2 regions of the Acidovorax sp. FW305-C-20-28 genome follow, and region 2 is predicted to be linked to the other one. Evidence: riboswitches for the same ligand, from Rfam matches in the RefSeq annotation. Region 2 holds a riboswitch; the other holds the start of a gene.

Region 1 (3,395 bases), on a different contig from region 2:
TGGCCCTGGTAGCGGCAGGCCTGGTGTTGATGCCGGTGTCGGGCTTCTGGTTGGTATTGCCACCCGCCCTGGCCTTGCTGGTCCGCTGATGTGACATAAATCACGCTTCGGGTGCGCAAGCTGGCTTGCAGCAACACCCGCTTACAACTCTTCGCACGCCCACTACACCGGCTTGACGCAAAAAGTCCACGATCAAGGCTCCGGTTCCGCAAGGAATCATTTCCAAGGAGACCTTCATGGCCCGCATTGCCCTCGCCGCCGCTTCCCTGGCCTTGCTGTCGCTGAGCGCCGTTGCCCCGGCGCTGGCATCCCCCAGCGCCACCATCGTCATCGAGACTGGCACGCCTTCGTCGTACTACACCCCGGTGCAACGCCCGGCACTTGCCCCACTGCAGGTTGTGCCGGTGCAATACCACCACGCACCACCGCCGCCCCGCTACGAGGCCGTTCCACCCCACCGCCGCGGCATGGCCTGGGTGCCCGGCCACTGGGAATGGCGCGGCGGCCGCCATGTGTGGATCGGCGGCCACTGGGTGCAAGCCCGTCCCGGCTACCACTACCGCGAGCCGCGCTGGGAAGAGCGCGGCGGCCGCCACTACATGCGCCCCGGCGGCTGGGACCGTGATGGCGACGGTGTGCCCAACCGCTATGACCGCCGCCCCGACAACCCTTACCGCAACTGACCGTGGTCCGGTGGCCGCCCACCGGCGGCCCCGCATGCCTACAGGCGGCAAGGCCTGGCGCCTACAGACCCGGCGCCCCGGCCACACCACCATACAGAGGCGAAACCACAACATTGAAAAAAGGAGTCACCCATGACCTACAAAACCATTTCCGCCGCCGCCCTGATTGCCAGCACGCTGGCACTGGGCACGTTCGCGCCCGTGGCCGTCGCACAGACGGTGGTGATCCAGTCCGGCCAGGTGATCCCCGCCCCACCCCCACCCCGCCGTGAAGCGATGCCGGCCCCCCGCCGCGGCATGGTCTGGGAGGAAGGCCACTGGGACTGGCGTGGCGGCCGCCACGTATGGGTTGCCGGCCACTGGGTGAAGGCCCGCCCCGGCTACGCTTACCGCCAGCCCACCTGGCAGGAGCGCGATGGCCGCTGGGAAATGCGCCGCGGCGGCTGGGACCGCGATGGTGACGGCGTGGCCAACCGCCATGACCGCGACCGCGATGGCGACGGTGTGCCCAACCGCTACGACAACAACCCCAACAACCCGCGCCGCAACTGACGCATGACCGGGCCACGGCCCGGCCTGGCTTGCATCAGCAACAAACGCCGCACATTAGCTGCGGCGTTTGTCTTTGCTGCACCTAGAATGGACACCGCAGGAGAGCAAGCGGCACTGCCCGCTTCACCGAAGGCGCAAACTCCCATGCACGCTCAGGTCCCGTACTGCACCATTGATCAAAGCCGTCTGGAGAGCCGCTGCACCATGCAGCGCACCGAAGGAGCAAGCCGCCGCCCATGAGGGGTGCGCGGTGAATCTCTCAGGTACCAAGGACAGGGGGAGCGGCAGCCGGCAGACCTGTGCCCGCTGCGCGCATGCACCCGCATCGCTTGGCCGACACACGTGCGTCCGGCACAGCCCTTTAAAGGCTTTCAAAATGCGTGTGATCGTTCTTGGCGCCGGCCTGCTCGGCGTGACTTCGGCCTATTTCCTGCAACAGCTCGGCCACGAGGTGACCGTCATCGACCGCCAGGGGGCTCCTGGTGCAGAAACCAGCTTTGCCAACGGCGGCCAGATCTCGGTGAGCCATGCCGAACCCTGGGCCAACCCCAGCGCCCCGCTCAAGGTGCTGCAGTGGCTGGGCAAGGAAGACGCGCCCCTGCTGTTCCGCCTGCGCGCCGACATGCGCCAGTGGCTGTGGGGCCTGTCCTTCCTGCGCAACTGCACACCGGCACGCACGCGCCACAACATCGAGCAGATCGTGCGCCTGGGCACCTACAGCCGCGACACGCTGCAGCAGTTGCGCGCGGCCACCGGCATCGCCTACGACCAGCGCACGCAGGGCATCCTGCACTTCTACACCAGCCAGAAGGAGTTCGATGGTGCCCTGGCGCCCGCCGAGCAGATGCGGGCCCTGGGCTGCGAACGCCAGGTGGTCAGCGCCGACGAGGCCGTGCGCATCGAACCGGCGCTGGCCCATATCCGCCCGCAATTGGCCGGTGCCACCTTCACGGCCGAAGACGAGTCGGGCGACGCCAACACCTTCACCCGCGAACTGGCGCGCCTGTGCGAGGCCGCGGGCGTGCAGTTCCGCATGGGCCACCACATCACCGCCCTGCGCGAAGCGGGCGGGCGCATCGACCATGTGGAGGTGACCAATGCCGACGGCCGCTTCGAGCGCGTGCACGGTGATGCCTTCGTGCTCGCCATGGGCTCGTTCAGCCCGCTGCTGGCACAGCCGCTGGGCATCCACCTGCCGATCTATCCGGCCAAGGGCTACTCGGTGACCATGCCGGTCAAGGATGCGGCCATGGCCCACCAGGTGAGCCTCACGGACGACGAATACAAGCTCGTGTTCTCGCGCTACACCAGCGAGCGCGGCGACCGCCTGCGCATCGCCGGCACGGCCGAGCTCAACGGCTACCAGCGCGATCTCAACCAGGTGCGCTGCGATGCCATCGTGCGCCGCGTGGAGCAGCTCTTCCCGGGCGCGGGCGACGCGAGCCAAGCGCAGTTCTGGACCGGCCTGCGCCCCGCCACGCCGAGCAACGTGCCGCTGATCGGCAAGACCAAGCTGACCAACCTGTTCCTCAACACCGGCCACGGCACTTTGGGCTGGACACATGCCTGCGGCTCGGGCAAGTCGGTGGCACGCATCGTGAGCGGCCTGGCGCCCGAGCTGGACTTCGCGTTCACCGGCATGCCGCAGCGCAGCGCGCCCGGCCTGCTGCCTGTCGCATCGAAGGCCTGAGTACGCGCCGACTCAGGGCGCGGCGCCCGAGGCCTGCGCGACAAAGCTCGCCAAGGCCCGCATGTCCTTGTCGCTGAGCTTGTCGGCATAGGACGGCATCACGCCGATGCCCGCCTTCAGCGCGCGCAGCACACGCTCGGCGTTGGGCTTGAGTTCGTCGAGCACGGGCCCGACCTGGCCTTCGGCACCCGCCGCCTGCAGCGTATGGCACACGCTGCAGGCAGGCTGGATCTTGCCGAACAGTTCCTTGCCGCGTGCCAGCTCGCCGGCATCCGCGGCCCAGGCGCCGCCGCTTGCCAGCGCCAGCAGCACGGCGGTCAGCGCGGTGCGCAAGACCTGCGCCCCCTCACGCGACCACCACGGTCACGCCGTGGTCGCGCCAGCTGGTGTTGTTGTAGCCCCCCAGGTTTTCCTCGCGCTGCTCGGGCTGCACATTGCCGGCCGTATCGGTGGCACGGCTGAGCAGCGCG
Region 2 (3,395 bases):
AGGAGAGGGCAGGGCGTTCAGCGAATTGGGATTCGGCCGGATAACTAGGCGGGGAGCCGCAGACAGTGCTGTAGCACGGCAAGGCGACCCAACGACGTTAGCCGGGCGAAGGTCAATTCGCCTCAGGCGTTTTTCGCGAATTCGGTGTAGTCAGTCTCGTTCAGCAAGCCGTCGAGCTGGGCGGCATCGCTGAGCTTGACCTTGAAGAACCAGCCGGCGTCCAGGGGATCGGAGTTGGCCAGCGAAGGGTCGGCGCGCAGGGCTTCGTTGACCTCAACGATCTCGCCCGAGACGGGCATGTAAACATCGGCCGCGGCCTTGACGGACTCGACCACGCCGGCCACTTCGCCCTGGGCGAAGCTCTTGCCCACTTCGGGCAGGTCCACGAACACCACATCGCCCAGGGCATCCTGGGCGTGCACGGTGATGCCCACCACGGCTGCGTCGGTGTCAGCGGCGTTGATCCATTCGTGGTCTTTGGAGAATTTGACGGTCATGGGGAAAGCTCCTGGGCTTTGAAAAATGAAGGAATCAGCAATGTAGCGGGCCGGGCCCGCCGCGGCGTGAAATCAGCCGCGGAAATAGTTGGCGGGAGTGAAGGGCATGGCGCGCACCTCCATGGGCACGGCCTTGCCGCGCACGATGGCGTTCACCCGGGTGCCGATGGCAGCAAATGCCGGCGTCACGTAGCCCATGGCCACGGGCTCGTTCACCGTGGGGCCCAAGAGGCCACTGGTGACTTCACCGATCTTCTGGCCGTCGGCGCTCTGCAATTCGGTGTGCTCGCGCACGGGCACGCGCTCCAGCGCCACCAGGCCTACGCGCTTGCGCGGCAGGCTGGCGGGGTTGTCGATCTGCGCCAGCACCTTGTCGGCGCCGGGGAAGCCGCCCGCGCGCGCGCCACCCGTGCGGCGCACCTTCTGGATGGCCCAGTTCAGCGCCGCCTCGGGTGGGGTGGTGGTGGTGTCGATGTCGTTGCCGTACAGGCACAGGCCGGCCTCCAGACGCAGCGAGTTGCGTGCGCCCAGGCCGATGGGCTTCACCTCGGGCTGGGCCAGCAGCGCACGCGCCAGGGTCTCGGCCTGGGCGGCGGGCACCGAGATCTCGAAACCGTCTTCGCCCGTGTAGCCGCTGCGCGTCACGAAGCAGTCGCAGCCGGCGATGGTGTAGCTGCCGCCGGTCATGAACACCAGCTTCTCGATGCCCGGGGCCAGGCGGGCCAGCGCGGTCACGGCCTGGGGGCCTTGCAGTGCCTGCAGGGCATGGTCGGGCATGGGGCGCACCTCGCAGCGCTGGCCGATGCGCGCTTTGATGTGCGCGATGTCGCCGACCTTGCAGGCACCGTTGACGATCACAAACAGCGTGCCGTTGCCCTGGTTGAAGAACATCAGGTCGTCGATGATGGTGCCCTCGTCGGTCAGCAGCAGGCCATAGCGCTGCTTGCCCACGGGCAGGTCGATCACGTCCACGGGCACCAGGGTCTCGAAGGCGGCGGCAGCATCGGGGCCGACGAGCTGGAGCTGGCCCATGTGCGACACGTCGAACAGGCCGGCGGCGGTGCGGGTGTGCGCATGCTCGGCCATCAGGCCGGCGGGGTACTGCACGGGCATGGAGTAACCGGCGAACGGCACCATGCGTGCACCCAGCTCCAGGTGCAGGGCGTTCAGCGGCGTGGTGAGCAGGGGGGCTGCAGTGGTGGCAGGGGCAGACATGGGGCGGACTCCGGGCAAATGGGGGCCGCAACCCACCCATGGGTTGCGGGATTTGCCCTGCTGTCCGCTTTACCTGAGAGATTCACCGCACCACCCTGGCTGGCGGCTGCGGCTTGCTCCTTCGGTGGATGGCCTGCATGCTGCATGCATGCGGCCACCTCTCTCCAGCAAGGGAACGCCTGCATCCCTGCAGGCGGTTGCCAGTCCTTTTGCCTGAGCGTTCGGGGTGTCCCTGCGCCTTCGGCGGCCCCCGCGAAGGGGGCTCTCTCCTGACGGGCGCAAGTATATCCGCTGGCGGGCGCCGTCTGCGCCAAGCGCCCCTACTTGATGAAGCCCCACACCTTGGGCAGCCAGGTCGACAGCTGCGGGATGAAGGTCAGCACCACCAGCACCACGCCATGCGCCCAGAGGAAGGGCATGAGCTCGCGTACCAGCTGGGTCATGGGCACGCGCGAGACATTGCAGGTGACGAACAGCAGCCCGCCCACGGGTGGGGTGATCATGCCCAGGGTGAGGTTGTAGATCACGATCATGGCGAAGTGGATGGGATCGATCCCCAGCTTCACGGCCACGGGGGCCAGGATGGGGGCGAGCACCATCACGCCCGGCAGCGGCTCGATGAAGATGCCGAACAGCAGCAGGAAGATGTTCACGATGATGAGGAACATCCAGGGCGAGAGATTCATGCCCACCAGCCAGTCGGCCATCTGCTGCGGAATGCCTTCGATGGTCAGGATCCACGCGAATGCAGCCGACAGCCCGATGATGATGAGCACCGAGGCCGACAGCAGGGCCGAGCGCGCCAGGATGTCGGGCAGTGCCTTCCATTGCAGCGTGCGGTAGACGAACTTGCCGCACACCAGCGCATAGAACACCGCCACCACCGACGCTTCGGTGGGCGTGAACCAGCCCGCGCGCATGCCGCCCAGGATCACCACGGGCAGCAAGATGGCGGGCAACGCCTTCCAGGTGGTCTGCAGGATCTCGGCCAGGGGCGGCATCTTCCCGTCGCCCTTGTAGTTGCGCTTCTTGGAGATGTAGAAGTTCACGATGCACATGGCCACCGCGATCAGGATGCCCGGCAGCACGCCAGCCACGAACAGCGCGCCGACCGAGACCGTCTCGTCCTGCAGCGCGTAGATGATCATGATGATGGACGGCGGGATGATGGGCCCGACGATGGCGGTGGACGCCGTGAGCGCCGCCGCGTAGGAGCGGTCGTAGCCGGCCTTGTCCATCATGCGGATCAGCATCGAGCCCGGACCGGCCGCATCGGCCAGGGCCGAGCCCGAGATGCCCGAGAAGAAGGTCAGCGACACCACGTTGGTGTAGCCCAGCCCGCCGCGCTTGTGGCCCACGAACTGGCCGGCAAAGCGCAGCAGCACCTCGGTGAGCGAGCCGCCGCTCATGAGCTCGGCCGCCAGGATGAAGAAGGGCACGGCCATCAGCGGAAAGCTGTCGATGCCGGTGAAGGTCTCCTTGAGCAGCACCATCAGCGGGTAGCTCTCGGCCAGGATCAGTGTGGCCGCGGTGGACAGGCCCAGCGCAAACGCCACGGGCACACCCATGGCCAGGAACAGGCAGGCCGAAACGATGAGGATGATGGACGCGCTCATAGGGAGGCACTCGCATTCGCATCGAAGTGCGCGTCGGCTGCGAACGTGCGGTCGAGCACGTAGCCGC

Evidence for each region. Region 2 has a riboswitch for glycine ahead of gcvT (glycine cleavage system aminomethyltransferase GcvT). Riboswitches for the same ligand answer to the same signal wherever they lie in the genome.
Region 1: another riboswitch for glycine. It lies ahead of AC3WOH_RS07245 (D-amino acid dehydrogenase); the one in region 2 lies ahead of gcvT (glycine cleavage system aminomethyltransferase GcvT).

The regions. Positions count from the first base shown of each region.
Region 1 is NZ_JBYSYM010000004.1:164,777-168,171, reverse strand. Features, by position in the region: gene AC3WOH_RS07260 (DUF6463 family protein) at 1-89, shown strand, start outside; gene AC3WOH_RS07255 (YXWGXW repeat-containing protein) at 237-683, shown strand; gene AC3WOH_RS07250 (YXWGXW repeat-containing protein) at 816-1,235, shown strand; glycine riboswitch at 1,412-1,521, shown strand; gene AC3WOH_RS07245 (D-amino acid dehydrogenase) at 1,612-2,925, shown strand; gene sorU (SorU family sulfite dehydrogenase c-type cytochrome subunit) at 2,938-3,258, opposite strand; gene sorT (SorT family sulfite dehydrogenase catalytic subunit) at 3,272-3,395, opposite strand, start outside.
Region 2 is NZ_JBYSYM010000034.1:64,962-68,356, reverse strand. Features, by position in the region: gene gcvH (glycine cleavage system protein GcvH) at 123-497, opposite strand; gene gcvT (glycine cleavage system aminomethyltransferase GcvT) at 570-1,712, opposite strand; glycine riboswitch at 1,763-1,890, opposite strand; glycine riboswitch at 1,904-1,994, opposite strand; gene AC3WOH_RS28815 (TRAP transporter large permease) at 2,033-3,328, opposite strand; gene AC3WOH_RS28810 (TRAP transporter small permease) at 3,325-3,395, opposite strand, start outside.